Regions from separate parts of the Microcoleus sp. A003_D6 genome, predicted to be linked through region 2. Evidence: riboswitches for the same ligand, from Rfam matches in the RefSeq annotation. Region 2 holds a riboswitch; each other region holds the start of a gene.
What was found. A riboswitch is a leader RNA that binds a small molecule or an ion and turns the genes downstream of it on or off. The one in region 2 is predicted to bind cobalamin.
Positions count from the first base shown of each region.

Region 1: another riboswitch for cobalamin. It lies ahead of cobG (precorrin-3B synthase); the one in region 2 lies ahead of QUB70_RS28710 (DUF1636 domain-containing protein).
Region 3: another riboswitch for cobalamin. It lies ahead of QUB70_RS13435 (energy-coupling factor ABC transporter permease); the one in region 2 lies ahead of QUB70_RS28710 (DUF1636 domain-containing protein).

Region 1 covers NZ_JAUBWA010000062.1:1,073-6,856, forward strand. The annotation lists gene QUB70_RS17970 (precorrin-8X methylmutase) at 1-570, opposite strand, end outside; gene cobG (precorrin-3B synthase) at 635-2,080, opposite strand; adenosylcobalamin-variant (AdoCbl-variant) riboswitch at 2,137-2,216, opposite strand; gene cbiE (precorrin-6y C5,15-methyltransferase (decarboxylating) subunit CbiE) at 2,617-3,825, shown strand; gene QUB70_RS17985 (hypothetical protein) at 3,888-4,232, shown strand; gene QUB70_RS17990 (hypothetical protein) at 4,237-4,626, shown strand; gene QUB70_RS17995 (class I SAM-dependent DNA methyltransferase) at 4,815-5,784, opposite strand, start outside.
Region 2 covers NZ_JAUBWA010000159.1:5,633-11,416, reverse strand. The annotation lists gene QUB70_RS28740 (CADD family putative folate metabolism protein) at 29-709, opposite strand; gene QUB70_RS28735 (hypothetical protein) at 834-1,052, opposite strand; partial or broken gene QUB70_RS28730 (CobW family GTP-binding protein) at 1,191-1,403, opposite strand; gene QUB70_RS28725 (hypothetical protein) at 1,721-2,044, shown strand; gene QUB70_RS28720 (aspartyl protease) at 2,041-2,427, shown strand; gene cobW (cobalamin biosynthesis protein CobW) at 2,475-3,515, opposite strand; gene QUB70_RS28710 (DUF1636 domain-containing protein) at 3,706-4,116, opposite strand; cobalamin riboswitch at 4,139-4,285, opposite strand; gene QUB70_RS28705 (hypothetical protein) at 4,295-4,507, shown strand; gene clpX (ATP-dependent protease ATP-binding subunit ClpX) at 4,539-5,784, opposite strand, start outside.
Region 3 covers NZ_JAUBWA010000041.1:9,304-15,087, forward strand. The annotation lists gene QUB70_RS13425 (FAD-dependent oxidoreductase) at 1-64, opposite strand, end outside; gene QUB70_RS13430 (Uma2 family endonuclease) at 304-1,149, opposite strand; cobalamin riboswitch at 1,381-1,527, shown strand; gene QUB70_RS13435 (energy-coupling factor ABC transporter permease) at 1,550-2,308, shown strand; gene QUB70_RS13440 (energy-coupling factor ABC transporter substrate-binding protein) at 2,312-2,644, shown strand; gene cbiQ (cobalt ECF transporter T component CbiQ) at 2,641-3,441, shown strand; gene QUB70_RS13450 (ABC transporter substrate-binding protein) at 3,915-5,333, shown strand; gene QUB70_RS13455 (Uma2 family endonuclease) at 5,442-5,784, shown strand, end outside.

The sequences.
Region 1 (5,784 bases), on a different contig from region 2:
GCGCCGCCCGTGTACTGTAATAAATGGCACTCCCCGACTGTTGGCAGCGAGTTCCGCTTTGGATTCGGCCGCCCCCACAAATCCTACCGGGAAACCCAGAATTAAACTTGGTTTCGGGACTCCATCATCTAACATTTCCAGGAGTCGGAACAAAGCAGTCGGGGCATTACCAATTGCCACAACCGCACCCTCCAAATCCTTTAGCCACAAATCAAGGGCTGCTGCCGATCGAGTATTTCCGATTTGGCGCGCCAACTCCGGGACATCGGGATGCCAGAGGGTGCAAATCACCTGATTGTTAGCGGGAAGTCGCTTGCGGGTGATGCCTTCGGCTATCATTCGGGCGTCGCACAAAATCGGCGCGCCTGCTGCGAGGGCTTGACGCCCGCAGGTGGCGGCACCGGGGGAAGCTGCTAAGTCTGTAACGATATCGATCATTCCGCAACTGTGAATTAGTCGCACGGCGACTGTTTCTAAGTCTGCTGGTAGGCTTGACAAGTCTGCTTCGGCGCGGATTGTGGCGAAGGATTTTGTGTAGATTTCTGTTCCGTCTCGGATGTAGTCAAGCATTGGTTATTGGTTACTTGTTATTGGTTACTTGTTATTTGTTATTTGTTATTTGTTATTTGAATTTTTATTCTGATTTATTAAGATTGAACCATTGTTGTAATTTGTCGATCGCCCATCGATCGCAAAATTCGCCAAATGACTCACCCGGTTCTCGAAGTTGGTGGTAGGCGCGCAGCATTTTTTCGATCGCGCGGGGCATCTCGGTTACACTAACAGCGGGGAAGATTTGCCGTCCAAAGGGCAAGTCTTTTTTACCTACATAAATGTTGTAACCTGCGATCGTCTCGTTTCCCTGCTGTATCTGAATTCCTATTAGGGTGATGTCAATTGGCTGGTGTTGGGCGCAGGATTTTTCGCAGCCGCTGAAATGTATGTTTATCGATCGGTCGATCGTCAGTTTTTGCGCTAAATCCCTCGCCATTGCTAGGGCGTGACTTTGAGTATCTGTCGCCGCTGACGCGCAGCCGCTGCTACCGGCGCAAGCAACTAAGCAGGAATCTAGGTTAGTTGCGGATGAGTGCAATCCTAAATCAGCGATTTGCTGTTTGACCTGAGAAACTTGGGAGTTGGGGATGTCGGAAATCAGCAGATTTTGCCACGGCGTAAGCCTCAGAGTGCCATTGGCGAGATTTTGGGCTAAATTTGCCAAATTCCGCATTTGTTTTGATTCTAGCTTGCCTAGGGGCAGAGCAATGCCGATGTAGGAGAAATCCGACTGTCGCTGACGGTGGATGCCGAGATTGGCGTTGGGTTCGATCGCCCTTTCTGAAAGTTCGATCGCGCTTCGCCTCAAGGGAAACGGCAATTTTGTCTCTACTTTTTCGAGATAACTTTCAACGCCCCAATCGGCTAGCAGGTGCCGCAAGCGCGGTTTTTTGCCCTCAATTCGCGGCCGATTTTTGGTGTATTCCAGATAGATATTAGCGAGGGATGCTAATACTGAAATAGTTTGCGATTGTTCGATAATAATTCCTGTATTGCTGTTGAAATACAGGCGAAAAACAATTTCAAAATTCTTCGGTAGGCTTTCTGGTACTAATAAAATATCGTTCCGTAAATCGCGGATCGAAACCGCTTCGCCGCCGTCAAAGCCAATGCTGAACTTAGCCGAAAGTTCCGATAACTCAGGATGTTTTTGCAGGTAATCATCCCAAGCTTTGACTAGCGGGCGAGTATCGAGTAACTGCTGGCGATCGATTCCTGCTGTCGGACTTGCCATCATATTGCGAATCGGGTCAACTTCAACGCGGCGAGACGCTAATCCCAATTCCTGCAAATCTTGCCAAATTTCTGGGGGAATTTCCGAGTGCAATTTTCGGATTTGCAAATTTGCCCGATTTGTGATTTGCAAACAGCCGGTACTGTAGCGATCGACCAAATCGGCGATCGTCCAACATTGCTGTACGCTTAAAATTCCCCCCGGAATCCGCATCCTCGATAATATTCCGTCGCGGGCGCGGGAACCGGAGAATAGGCCCGGACAAGTCGGTAAATCAGTCAAAAGCAACAAATAATCTCCTTCCCCGTGCGACGCAGGGAACCTACAAGTAAACGCGCAAAACGCGCCCCGAAATCGGCATTCTGACTTTCACAGTTGCGGCACAGCGCCGGAATTGCACCGGACTTTCCCGCTTTCAGGTTTAAGAAATGTATCACAAGTCGATCGCCCGCAGCAAAAATTCTTAACTTTCTTAACAAATGCCCGCTAATTTTGTTTAATCTCAGAGGAATAGCGAGAAACAGACTTTTTTACAAAAATATAAAGGTTGCAGGCCGCAGATTCGCTAAAAAACCCAATTGCTCTGGTTAAACTGCATCCCGTAGTGAGTTAAAATAATGACTCACTAGCCCAGATTCATTAATCCTAAAAACAGTGCAATTGCAGTTCCCTAGCATAGCCACAATAGATTTTTTTTAAAATTGTTAATCTGCGTTAATCCGTGTTTATCAGCCTAACATCTGCGGTTGACCTCTCGATCAAAAAATACTGTAAATGTCATCCCATATTATTCTTGAAAATTGATAAATCATAATTACCTTGGCGCAATGCACAAATGGCTTTCGGTAGTGGGAATTGGCGAGGATGGACTTTCGGGATTGAATCCGATCGCCCGATCGTTACTCGATCGATCTAAAATCGTTGTCGGGGGCGCGCGCCACCTCGCAATGCTACCAACCGACGACACCCGCGAAAAATTAGTTTGGGCTTCACCCCTGCAAAAAACCATTGACGACATCATCAGCAGGCGTCCAGAATCTGTTTGCGTGATCGCAAGCGGCGATCCGATGTGTCACGGAATTGGGGTAACACTGTCGCGCAAAATTCCCATTTCGGAAATGACTGTAATTCCCGCAGCATCGGCTTTTAGTCTTGCTTGCGCCCGTTTGGGTTGGTCACTAGACCAAGTTGAGACTTTCAGTTTAACCAATCGCCCGATCGCCTCGATCGCCCTTGCTTTCTATCCCGGTGCACGCTTGCTGGTGTTGAGTGCCGATCGACATACACCCGCAAAGGTTGCCAATTTGTTGACACAGCGGGGGTTTGGCAGCAGTTTGATGACCGTGTTCGAGCGGATGGGGTCGGAGGCGGAACGGCGGATTGAGGGGGTTGCAGCAGCTTGGAATATGGCGGATTTGGCGGATTTGAATGCGATCGCCATTGCAGTTACAGCCGATCGCGAAACTCTTATCCTCCCCCGCACTTCGGGTTTACCGGATGCTGCATATCGCCACGACGGACAGTTGACTAAACGGGAGGTTCGAGCCGTTACGCTGTCTTCATTAGCGCCGATTCCGGGGGAGTTGCTGTGGGATGTGGGCGCTGGCTGTGGCTCGATCGCGATTGAGTGGATGCGGAGTCATCGGAGTTGTCGGGCGATCGCGATCGAACGCCATCCAACTAGACTGGAATACATTGCTGAAAATGCCTCTAATTTTGGTGTTCCCGAACTCAAAATCGTGGCGGGAGACGCACCGGCTGCTTTGGCAAATTTGCCGCCACCGGATGCTATTTTCATTGGCGGCGGTGTCACCGCAGAGGCTTTGTTAGAAACTTGTTGGAATGCTTTAGGTGAAGGTGGCCGTTTGGTGGTAAATGCGGTGACTGTTGAAAGCGAACTTACGGTGCTGCAATGGCATTCTTTGCACGGCGGCGAATTGATTAGAATTGGGATTCAGCGGGTTGGTGCGATCGGTTCTTATATCGGTTGGAAACCGCTAGCACCGATTACTCAGTGGGTGGTAGTTAAGGGGTAAAAGGCGATCGATCTCTTTGCTAAAAGCTATGATAAATAATATCCTCTAAAATTATAGTGAGAATGCCAGACGAATCATCTGTAGATACTTATTTGTCTCGACTGTTTGAAGACTATTCCAACACTGAAGTTATTGAATTACAGCAATATCTTTCTGAATGGGATAGAGGAACTTATCGAACTGTTGCCCAGAGTGTGTTAGACCATTCACAAAGAAAAGGATTTGATCCACTCAAATATCTGCGTAAAGCACACAACTTCAACACCAGAGGTGCTGTGAGAGTTCCTCGGACGGGATATCGGCAGGATGGAGCCGCTGTTTATCGAAAGGGCAATGAGTTTTTAATTGTGCGATCTGACCAGTATGGTGTTGAGAAAATAGTGACTTATGGCATTAATGAGGAATAGAACTATGGCACAAGTTCAAAACAAGTTAACGATTCAGCAGGATATTATTGTGCAGCTTTTGACACAGTTGAATGTTGAGGATGAAAAAACTAAATCAGAGCGCAAAGAGATAGCTCATAGCTATCTTGGTACCGAGGAAGAGTTTTCGTTTTTGGAGGAGCTTGAGTTAGTGACAGTTAGCATTCGCGGTTATGCGAGTCAAATTGAGGCTGGCGCAGGAGTTGATAATCGCGAGGAAGCGATCGCAAATTTACATCAGCTTAGGGTGTTCGATCGTTCTGCGATTGCTGAATTTTATGCTGAAACGCGATCGGGCTATCTTCAAATGCGGTCTTATATCCGAATGCTAGACTATTTGCGGTTGCTGGTATTGGAGTATTTACAGATGGCATAAATTCAGTATGCGTATCGACGCACCTTACAGAATAGTTGAGGAAAAAAAACCAAACTTGTTTTGTAGCAAGCAATAGTTTTTATCAATTATCTAAGGTGCGTCGCTATGAGGTTGTTGGTCTTTATGCGAGAGATTGTCGATGGCGACACACCCTACGAATCATGTTGTAAGAATTTTAAAGAATGGTATTACCCAGCATTTCCAACTTCTGCCAGGTGCCAAAAAGTCACGCCACCTTCATCGTGACTGAGCAAAATCCCTAAATCTTCCAAGCTTTCCAAACAGTCGAAAATGACTTTTTGTTTGCGATTTGCTGCTTTGAAATGGGAGGTGACTTGGGTAGCTGTCCATTCGCCGCTTTGGGTGCGAAACAAGTCGCGGATGGCGGAAAGTTGCTCTTTGAGGGTTTTGGGAAAGGGTTGTTGTTCTGCGGGAACAATCGCGGTTTCGGTTTCGGTGGTGATACCTTCGAGAGTTGGTTGTACGTAGGTTTCGCCGGGAGATTGGTAGTCGGGACGCAGCCAGCGAATGTGTCCGTTGCGTTCTTCTTCGGCGCGTTGCGCGTTGAGGGTGACGAGGTTTTCGAGGATTTGGTCTTCGGTGAGGGTGGTTTCCCAACCATAGGCGGCAAATACGGCGCGATCGAGTTCGTCGTGGATTTGTTTGAGGGTGGAGACTAGGGCTTTTTGGTTGAAGGCTTTCTCTTTGTCGTTGAGGGGTTCGCCTTTGCGGAGTTGTTCGAGGAGGTTGTACATCCCGGTGATGGTGACTTCCGGGTTAGCGGTTTGGACTCGTTTGCGGTGGCTGTCGAGGCGTTCTCCGAGTTCTCGGATGGTTTGTTTTTGAGTATCAGTTGCGTCGGGGAATGGGAAGGGGTCGAAGCAAGTAGTTTTGTTGTAACGTGGATCGTTCCCAATGCCCAATCTTCCCCCTGCTGCCAGCGACCAAGTAACATGAATTCGACTAGAAAGAACTCCCAAGAAATAAGCGTCGTCAAGGGCGATTGCAACAATACTAACGTCAGGTATAACGCTTGGATCTAAGAATGTGAAAACGCGATATTTTGCGGTTAATACTACAGGAATATATCGTTTAATTCCGCTGAGAGAATCACGGGTTTTAGGCATAGTTTCTGCGAATAACCACCAATTCTTTCTC
Region 2 (5,784 bases):
CTACATGGGCTACATATAGAGGTTCTGCTTACTTAGCTTGACAATAGGTTTCATAAACGCCGTCAAGCAGTAAATTAAAAGCAAAAGTTGCTTTCTCGGCGGCTAACAGCGCTTCCTGTTTTGCTTCTTCAGTTTGGCAAAGCTGCAACAGCGCTTCGCGGGTGGCTTGCGAGTGGAACTCGTCAGCTTTTTCGTGGACTTTAAAGAAAGACAAAGCCGCTTCTGAATCAATGCCGTAAAATTCCTTCAAACCAGCTATTTTGGTTGTAGAAACTTCGGGGATTTGCGCTTCGTAAGCGTAAAGGGCGGCCAAACCTTTGGCGGGAGATTCGCTGCGCGCTAAGTCTTTGAGAATGCGGACGGATTCGGTGGTTTTTTCTAAGTGTTCGCGATCGAGAACTGCGTTTCTGTCTACACCCAAACCTTCGGCAAAGCGCAGCCACAGTTCGGGGTGATTTGCAGCGCCTCTCTCTTCTTCTATCAGGTTTTCGAGCAGCATTTGACGAATTTTGATGTCGTCACAGGCGGCGTGCGTAGCGCTGACGTAGGTGGGGAAGTTGTGGACTTGCAGGTAGTATTCTTGGGCGTACTCTTGCAGCATTGCGAGGTCGAGTTTACCTTCGTTCCACATTTGGTAGAACGGGTGTTTCAGCAGGTGGTTTTGGTCGAGAATGGTGTTGAGTTGTTCGAGAAATTGCTGTTGGGTCATAATTGTCGATCGCCTTTGAGGATAGTACCTAGCTAGAATGTTATAGTAATCTAGGATTTTGTAAAGATCAAGTTTTCAATTTTTATGTTTTGGTCAAACTGGCGCGATCGCCCGTCATGCCAGCTTAGCGCCGCCCGAACCCTTTGCCGCGCATAGATTTCGACCAAACCAGCAATTCGCCGCCACTACCGCCTGCCGCGAGAAACCGACCGTCGGGATGCCATGCGAGACAGGAAAAACCGCCCTCTGCACCTTCTAGAATTTGCAGCAATTGTTCTGCTTCGTACCGCAAACAAACTTGACCGGCTGCGGCTGCGGAAGCTAATAAAAATGTGGTAAGGATCGCGAATTAAATAACTTACAATTTTAATTGTTATTGTGGGATGGGCGTCCCGCCCGTCCAAAAAGGGCGGGCGTCCCGCCCAACCCCTACTCCCCACTTTCAAGAGTGTAAGTTATTTAATTCTCATTCCTAACTGAAAATGCAGCCGTTGTTCATCTCAAAAATTTCTTCGTCGGCATCAATTATCAGTTGGTTGTCGATGCCTGCTTCGCCAAATTCGTTGACAATGACTGCAACTTTTTTGCCGTGTTCCTGTGTTAAAATGCGGTTCAGTAGCGTAGTTTTGCCTGCACCCAGATAGCCTGTGAGAACGGTAACAGGAACTGATTCGATCGCCCCAGCAGTCACCATACTTGACCTCGATTTTTGTACAATGATAACCATTATCGCTATTCTACACCAGACCTGCTGCTAGTAGCAAGAATAGACCTCTTGCAAAAATCCTTTTAATCAAATTCTGGAACGGGCAAGATGCCCATTCCACAAGAAAAAAAAATTGTGGGATGGGCATCTTGCCCGTCCTAGTTATTTTTGCAAGAGGTCTAATATTACAAAATATTAATAAATTGTTCATTGGGGACTTTAAGGGCGGATTTTACCAAAAATAGAAAAAATAATAGTTGTTGGGCTATCATAAATCAATCTATACATTTAATCTAATAAACACCATGACTCAACTATCAGAAAAGCGAAAAGCGCTGCGTGGTAGAATTTCTCCCGAACGGATTACACCACCGGAAGAATTAGCAAGGCGCAAAGCAGAAAAAACTAAACTCCGTTTACGCGGTCAAGCAATATTTGAGCGAATTCGCCCGGAACTGATCGATGAGTATTACAATTGGTTTATTGCGATCGAACCGGACAGCGAAGAGTATTTGCTTGACCCTACACTTTTAGGTATTGTTCAAAAAATTAAGGAACAGTACGGCGATAAAAATGTGATGCTAGCAACCTTTCGCCTCAATGAAACAGGAACCTGTGGCAGAATATGATATCAGGTTGGTTTGGGGAAAACGGAGAATTGTTTTTTGAGATTGAATTGATTGCATCTAATGGCGAGATTTTTCCAGTGGAAGTAATGCTAGATACAGGTTTTACCGCAGGCTATCTGGCAATTAATTTTCAAGATATGGAGGCTTTGGATTGGCCGTTAGTTCAGTCTAAATTCAAGCTAGCTACAGCGCGGGGAGATGCTTTATTTGACCTCTATGAAGGTCGAGTAATTATTGACGGTCAAGAGTTGATCGTTCCCGTCCATGTTGGAGAGGATCTCCCGGAGATTTTAATCGGTTCCCAATGGTTAGACAGGATGCAGCTAGTTGTTAATAAACCGATCGGCATTTTGACGCTAGAAACAGTATCGAGTGCAGAATGACTGAAGATCGATCGCCCTTGATGACAAAAGCGATCGCCCGGATTCAACTACAAGAATGACTGTATTTTAGCAGAGTCGAGTTCCCGACCGATAAACACTAATTTGGTTTGCCGGATCTCCGAAGGTTGCCAAGGGCGATCGTAAAAATGTTCGATCCGCGAACCCACGCCTTGCAACACCATCCTCATCGGTTTCTTGGGAACAGCCACAAACCCTTTAATCCGATAGATTTCCTCCTGCTGCATCAAGGATTGCAGTTTTTTCACCAAAGCTTCAGGTTCAAATTCGCGATCGGCAATAAAGAAAGTCGAGTTAATATCATCATCGTGCTCGTGTTCCTCCTCCGTGTCGTGGTGACTGGGGCGCGACTCCAAATCATCCTCAACCGCCGCATTAAATCCCAACAGCACATCAGGGTTAATTTCGCCACTCTTAGACGGAACAATTTTCACACTAGGGCGCAACTCTTGCTGCAACCAGGTTTGAACTTTCTGTTGAGTTTCCGCATCCACGCGATCGACCTTCGTTAAAAGTACCATATCAGCACAGCCCAACTGGTCTTCAAACAATTCCTCGATCGGAGTTTCGTGATCCAAACTAGAATCAGCCTGCCGCTGTGCCATCAAAGCATCAATATCGCCCACAAAAGAACCGCTAGCAATAGCTTCGCAATCGACAACAGCAACCACACCGTCCACAGTAGCGCCCGTGCGAATTTCCGGCCAGCGAAAAGCTTGAATCAAAGGTTTAGGAAGTGCCAGGCCCGAAGTCTCAATCAAGATACAATCAATTTGTTCTCGGCGCTTCAACAATTCTTGCATAGTCGGCAAAAATTCCTCTTGAACAGTGCAGCAAAGACAACCATTTGTGAGTTCTACAATATTGCTAGTGACATTTTTATCATCATCATCATCGTCGTCGCAAACTTGGCAATCGCGCAGCAGTTCTCCGTCGATACCAATTTCGCCAAATTCATTAACCAGAACAGCAATGCGGCGGCCTTGATTGTTTTGCAATAAGTGACGAATTAAGGTAGTTTTGCCGCTACCGAGAAAACCAGTGATAACTGTAACAGGAATCTTGTGCATTAAATTATTGTCAGGTTGAGAATTATGGTTCAGATCCCCCCTAACCCCCCTTAAGAAGGGGGGACAAGAGGGTTCAAAGTCTGTTTTAAACAGGAAGAAACTCGAAATACTCAAAGTCCCCCTTCTTAAGGGGGATTTAGGGGGATCTAGACTTTGAGTAAAAGCGAAAATTTATCGCCTCATCTTATCTCTAATTCCCCAGCGGCGGAATCTTAGCCAAAATGCCTTTTTTCAGAGCTTGAGGACGCTCAGACCAAGGCAACAAACCGTCCGGTTTAGCATAGTATTGACCCGCGCATTCCAGTACAGCCTCGACGCTTTCCGGCTCATTTACAGGTAAATCACCAAACAAATAAGTGTACTTTCCCACAGCAGCAAAAGACACCGCACAAGAGTGACTGCAAGCACTCATGCACTCAACTTCTTGAATCTCAAATTTATCAGAAAACTCCCAATCTTTAGCGAGTTTCGATAAATCTTCCATAAATTGTTGGCCGCCGCTTTTGCCTTCGCGCTTGCCGTCTTTCCAAACACTCGCGCAAGCAGTGCAAACAAACAGACTGTGCTTTGTGCGTACAGCCGCATTAATTCCATCCATCATCCGTACCTCGCAGATGCGTTCAAAAGTGAGTTAGATATCGGCGGGCATTCTGACTTGAGAAACCACAAGGGTTTCATTACAGTTGCGGGACAGCGCCGGACTTGCACCGAACTTTCCCCGTTTCCTCTGGCGGCTGCTCCCCGCTAGAACCGATCGCGAATTCACATCATACCTCATTATGTTGCACCATTCTCAATTAGCCTTTTCTGAACAGGCTTTCGGGCCTGTGAAGCGAGAAAATTTATCTTTTGTGAAACAGGCCGGAAAGCCTGTTGCTGACAATGGTGCAACATCTCAGATCGTACCGCACTTGCCACCAATCGAATTTAGATTTCAGATTGGAGAAAGCGATCCCAGGGATAAATCGGGGCGCTGGTTTAGTAGTTTGTAGGGTGCGCTGCACACACCCTACAAACTATAAATTAAGCTGTTTCGTGCTGTTTGTGCCAAGCGGGATGCCACAGCAATTCGGCAGTCGATCGCTTCTCCACCATTTCCTTAGTAATCATACAGTGAGCCACATCCTTGCGAGAAGGCAACTCGTACATCACATCCAGCATTAACTCCTCTAAAATGCTGCGAAGAGCTCTCGCGCCGGTTTTGCGTCGATAGGCTTCCTGGGCGATCGCCCGCAGCGCATCCGGCTCAAATTCCAACTCCACGCTGTCCATGTTCAACAGCTTTTGATACTGCTTCACCAGCGCATTCCGGGGTTCAGTCAATATCTGCATCAAAGCTGCTTCATCCAGCGGCGAAATCACCGTCACCACAGGTATCCGCCCCACAAACTCAGGAATCAAACCAAACTTCACTAAATCGTCGGGCTGTACCTGCTGCAAAATATCAGCAGCCCGCTTGTCTTTCGCCGGCAAAGTCGAGTTGCTGTCGCTTTCTGCTGGCTGAATAAAGCCCAAAGATTTTTTACCCAAACGCTGTTCAACTATTTTTTCCAAACCGACAAAAGCACCGCCGCAAATAAATAGAATCTTGCTAGTGTCAACTTGAATAAAATCTTGGTAAGGATGTTTGCGGCCGCCTTGCGGGGGCACGTTAACCACCGTTCCTTCCAACATTTTTAGCAGCGCTTGCTGCACTCCTTCTCCCGATACATCCCTGGTGATCGAAGTGTTTTCGCTTTTGCGAGCAATCTTGTCAATTTCATCAATATAAATAATCCCGCGCTGCGCCGATTCGACATCAAAATCCGACATTTGCAAAAGTCGCAGCAAGATATTTTCTACATCGTCGCCGACATATCCAGCTTCTGTCAGCGTCGTCGCATCGGCTACCGCAAACGGGACTTCGAGCATTTGCGCCAAACTTTGGGCTAACAAAGTTTTGCCGCAACCTGTCGGGCCGACTAGCATGATGTTGGATTTTTGCAGTTCTACATCGCTGTCAGGGGAAGACTTGCCGCTGTCTTTAGCTTGGTCTGCGCTCAAGCGCTTGTAGTGGTTGTAAACTGCTACAGAAAGGACTTTTTTTGCTGAATGCTGGCCGATGACGTGGTTGTCTAAATGGTGTTTAATGTCTGTGGGTTTGGGAATTTGAGCTAATACGATTTTCGATTTGTTCGATCGACCTGGCCGCCGCGTTCCTTGTCCCTGAGACTCTCGCACCTCTGACTGGGGAATCTGTTGACCAATTGCTTTGCTGGAGTCAAAGAAC
Region 3 (5,784 bases), on a different contig from region 2:
CTAGAACTCCAGGAACTTCGTCACCAAATCCGATGACATCGTAAAAACGCAGATCCGTGACCATTATTTAATAACCTCTCCCGTCATTTTTTCGAGCTGGATCTCAATGTTTGCCGTCAAACTCTCTGTTTTTTCCAAATCTATCTCCATCTTTCCTGATTTTTGCGATAAATATTCACACATTCTTGGATGCAGCAACCGGGGTTTTTGCCGGAAATCCTTCGTTGAGGGCGATCGATCGGGCGTTGAAAAACCAGGTTCCTGAACGTCAAGAGTGCGTCAGTCTTGCACTCTTGACTGCAATCAGCTCAGATTATCAGGATCTATCCCCAACTCCCGCAATCGCTGAGCTAATTGTTCGGAACGTTCAGCTAGTCGATCGGCACGCTGGGATTCCTGTTGGGCGCGCTGGGATTCCTGTTGGGCGCGCTGGGATTCCTGTTGGGCGCGCTGGGATTCCTGTTGGGCGCGCTGGGCTTCCTGTTGGGCGCGCTGGGATTCCTGTTGGGCGCGCTGGGATTCCTGTTGGGCGAGTTGCGCTGATTCTTTCACCTTTTCTTCAGGAGTCAGATAACGTTTTCCATCGGCATCATACCAATACAACCACTCCCTTGTCACCCCAGAATAATTTCCCCTTTCACAACCAATTCCTAAACCAATCTCTGGCATCCAAACTGGATTTCCTGACTGTAACTCGTACTTTCCATTGACTAACTTGTGTACTTCCAAATGAGGTTTGCGACGGCGGCGGGAAGAATAAATGACGTAATAAAGTACGCCTAAAGCTTGATAAGTGTCTAATTTTGTGCTGTATTCCTTGCGATAAGTTGGGGAAACAACTTCTAGCACGAAAAGTGGCATGACATTTTCATCCCACAGCACGTAACTGGGGCGCAATTCTTCGTCGTAAAATCGTTCTACTCCTAAACTTAAGAAAGCATCGGGGACAATAGCCGGTTCGTCAGGATGATGATACACACCCATATCTATCCCAAAAAACCAGTCCATGCGTTCGGCCCAAAGTATGAGCAATATTGCTTTTAACAACCCTGGTATTAGTTCTTGCAGTTCGTTATCCACAGGCGTTTCATCCGAGTCGGGTAGTTCATCGGCGGAGGGCAAGTTCCTCGGCAAGTTGTACTGTAACATTGCGGCTTTCCTCAAAACTTACTAAGATTATAACCTTGATTTGTTTGGTTGTATTTGTGTGTTTGGTTGAGATTTTAATGAACCGCGAATACGCGTTAGGCGAAGCCGCGCGTAAGCGCTAGGACGCGAAGGAAGAAAAGGAATAGAAGGAAGAAGATAGGTAATCTTGACTTACTTACTTAATCTGAAATAATTTTTGTAAAATATCCGCTGAGACTTACGCGATCGACTATACTAAGCTAACGATTCGGTTCTAATGGGGAGCAGCCATTAGAGGAAACGGGGAAAGTTCGGTGCAAGTCCGGCGCTGTCCCGCAACTGTAATGAAGGTGATGTCGCTTTCTGAGTCAGGATGCCCGCCGATGTGTTGGTTTATATTGTCTCATCTGCGAGGTTCAGAATGAAGGCCGGAAATCGGAAATTGGTCAGCTTGGGATTGATGGCTGGCTTGAGTTGTTATATTGTCCTGGGCTCGGCAACGCCCGCCGCAGCTATGCACATTTCGGAAGGTTTTTTGCCGGTGCAATGGGCTGCGTTTTGGTGGATTGTGGCGCTGCCTTTTTTTGCCTTTGGGTTGCGTGCGATTACTCGCATTACAAAAGAACACCCGGAACTTAAACTGCTGCTAGCTTTAGCCGGTGCGTTTACTTTTGTACTTTCTGCTTTAAAAATTCCATCGGTAACGGGGAGTTGTTCTCACCCGACGGGTACGGGTTTGGGTGCGATTTTGTTCGGCCCTTCGGTGATGGCTGTACTGGGGGCTTTAGTGCTGCTTTTTCAAACGTTACTGTTAGCGCACGGCGGGCTGACAACGCTGGGAGCTAATATGTTTTCGATGGCGATTGTCGGCCCGTTTGCTGCGTATTTTATCTATCATTTGCTGTTGCGAACTGGTAGCCAGCGGGCGGCAATTTTTTGTGCGGCGGCGATCGCAGATTTGCTGACTTATGTGGTGACTTCGATTCAATTAGCGTTAGCTTTTCCCGCAGCAAGCGGCGGCTTTATGGCTTCGTTTCTCAAGTTTGCTGGTATCTTTGCAATTACTCAAGTACCGCTGGCGATTAGTGAAGGATTGCTGACAGTATTGGTCTGGAATTGGCTGCATTCTTACGGGAAGCCGGAGTTGGAAACTTTGAAATTATTGAGACAGGAGTCATAAGCCATGAGTCAAAAACACACAAGCAGTCAGCAAGCTACTTCAAAACAAAATTGGATGTTGGCGATCGCAGTTGTTGTACTTGCTGTCATTCCCCTAGCTTTTGTGCGCGGTGAATACGGCGGCTCGGATGACCAAGCCGAAAAGGCAATTACCGAGATTCAACCGGGTTATGAACCTTGGTTCAAGCACTTTTTTGAGCCGGCTAGCGGCGAAATTGAAAGTCTCTTATTTGCCACTCAAGCGGCGCTGGGGGCGGGTGTGATTGGATATGCGATCGGGCTGTACAAGGGACGATCGCAATCTCAGAAATCTGATGATAAATCGCCGTTGGAATGAACCATCAGATTGATAGTCTGGCTTATACCAATCGTTTGCGCGGGTTGCCGCCATCTCACAAGTTATCCTTTGCGATCGCCCTTTTAATTCTGTCTCTGGTTTCTGGGGCGATCGTCCAATTGTCGATCGCCCTTTGGTTAGCAGTCTGGATTGTCATCTATGCGGGCATTCCGGGGAAACTTTATCTGCGGTTGCTGTCGCTACCGTTGATGTTTTTGCTGACGAGTTTGCCTGCTTTGGCGCTGGGTGCGGTTGCGGGCGATCGTCTCCCCGCAATTGAGTGGGATATTTGGCAAGGTTGGGGCATTAGCACCGGCACTTTTTATCTGTATCTGAGCCGCACCGGAATTCATCAAGTGAGTCTCTTGTTTTCCCGTACATTGGCATCGACAAGCTGTATGTATTTCATCCTCTTGACGGTTCCATTTACAGAAGTCTTGCAAATTATCAGACAATTACGCTGTCCAGGGTTAGTCACAGAACTGCTATTACTAATGTATCGGTTTATTTTTAGCTTGTTGGCGATCGCCGATGAACTTTGGATAGCCCAAAACTCGCGCTGCGGCTATCGCACTTGGAAACTGGGAATGCGCAGTTTAGGCATTTTAATCGGACAATTGCTTCAGCGAACTTTGATAAACTACCGTCAAGTTTCCTTGAGTTTAGCATCGCGCGGCTTTAATGGAGAACTGCGCGTCTGGCATTCTTACCCTTATAAACCTTCGCCAAGATATACATTTGAAGCTGTGTTTGGCTGCACGGTTTTAACTTTGGTAAGCGCGGTATTTCAACGCTAAATTTATTGTTAGTCCTAGACGAATGGGCGCCCAGAAACCGGTTTTTTTTACCGAATCTGCTAGCTGTAACGCGTCTTTTCGTAAAAAACCCGGTTTCTTTGGTGGGAGTGGGTAAGTCCTGCATTATATTCACGATTAGTGGCGGTGGCGGTGGTGGCGATGCTGGCGGCGGTTAATATCAAGGAGACTTACGCATCACAAGCAAAGAAACCGGGTTTTTACCGAATCTGTGGGCTGTAAAGAAGTATTCTCGCAAAAAACCCGGTTTCTGAGCACCCGCGCGTCCAGGACTATTGTTGATAATTCTCGTATTCTCGTTAGTTTAGCGGGCCGGATTTGCATAAGGTCGATCGCACTTCCTGCAACAGCTATTACAAATATGACTTTTATGAACTTAATTAATGAATTATATGAATTGACGCGAACAGTAGTTGAATGAATAATTGCATTATCAACATACCGAAAAAAAAATTATGTATCAAGATACTAACAAAAAAAACAGCCCCCCGCCCATTGTTTTTATTATCGCCCTCGGCTTAATAGGGTTTGGCGCATACAAGTTTCTTCCCGGTTTATTGAAGGCCCAAACTTCAAATACACCTACATCTACATCTACATCTACACCGGGAACGATCGCACCCGGAGCGATCGCAACTCGCATCAGTTTAGGAAATCAGATATTGGTGACATCCCAAACCACAGCAGACAAACAAGCAGGTATTGAAGCTTTTGGCAAAGGAGATTATCCAGTCGCCATCCAGAAGTTTCAGGCTTCGCTGAAACAAAATCGCAACGATCCAGAAACCGTTATTTATTTGAATAATGCCACAGCCAGCAGTGGTTCTCCCTTAAAAATAGCTGTCAGCGTCCCCATTGGTAGTAACCCCAATGTCGCCCAAGAAATCCTCCGAGGTGTTGCCCAAGCTCAGGATGAAATCAATACTAGCGGTGGCATCAATGGCGCAAAACTGCAAGTAGAAATTGTCAACGACGACAACAGTCCAGAAGTTGTCAGAGAAGTTGCAAAGACATTGACAAAAGATCCAAGTATACTAGCAGTAATTGGACACAATGCTAGCAACGCATCTCTCGAAGCTGCTCCAATCTATCAGCAAGAAAAATTGGTAATGGTAACGCCAACTAGCTTTGCCAATAATCTATCAGGATTTGGCAGTTACATCTTTCGGACAGTTCCCGCTATTAGCGTAATGGCCGCTCCATTAGCAGAATATGCAGTCAAAACAGCAGGCAAAACTAATATTGCCATTTGTTATGATTCCCAAGCACCCGATAACATATCATTCAAAGATGAATTTGTGGCATCTCTTACTGCTGCTGGTGGCAAATTAGTTCCCACTATTTGCGACTTTTCATTACCCTCTTTTAATCCCGACAATGCCCTCGCCGATGCTGTCAGCAAAGGTGCACAAGGATTGATGGTAGCGCCCCACGTCGATCGCATCGATCGCGCCATCTCTCTGGCTCGCATCAATCAAGGCAAATTGCCACTCTACGGCAGCACTACAATGTACACCTTTCAAACGCTAAAAGACGGGCAAAAGAGCGTTGATGGCTTAGTTTTGCCCGTTCCCTGGCATCCTGAAACTAATCCCGGTAGCCGTTTCCCAGAAAATGCCCGCCAGCGTTGGGGAGGCATTGTGAATTGGCGAACAGCAACGAGTTTTGACGCGACTCAAGCTGCGATCGCTGGCTTGCGGCAAAGCAATACGCGGGAAGGATTGCAACAAGCACTCAGAAATGCGAGTTTTTCGGCAGCAGGATCGAGCGAGGATGTGAAGTTTTTACCCACGGGCGATCGGGCTGGTAAGCCGATTTTAGTGCAAGTTAAACCAGGAGGAAATACTGGCTACAACTTTGTCCCGCTGCGGTAAGTATGTTAAGTGCGATCTGGTTCATTCTTTGTGAAACAGGCATCTTGCCTGTTTATTAACGATTTTTAAGATAAACTGAAATGAGTAGATTAAAGGAGAGCCTTGTATATGATCGCGCAAGTTGAAACCAAAACCTACACGGCTGAGGAATATCTAGAAGCTGAAGTTAATTCTCAGGAGCGGCATGAATTTATCAATGGGGAGATTATTCTGATGGCTGGCGGCACACCGAATCACAATGAAATCACCAGCATCTTAAACGCTATTTTGAGGGTGAGCCTTAAGGGTAAACCTTACAGTATTTTTGCATCAGATCAGCGGCTTTGGGTTCCTCAGCTTAATAATTATACTTACCCAGATGTGATGGTGGTAGCGAAACCAGTCGAGTTGCAATCGGGACGGACGGATACAATTACCAATCCTCTGCTGATTGCTGAGGTGCTGTCTAAAG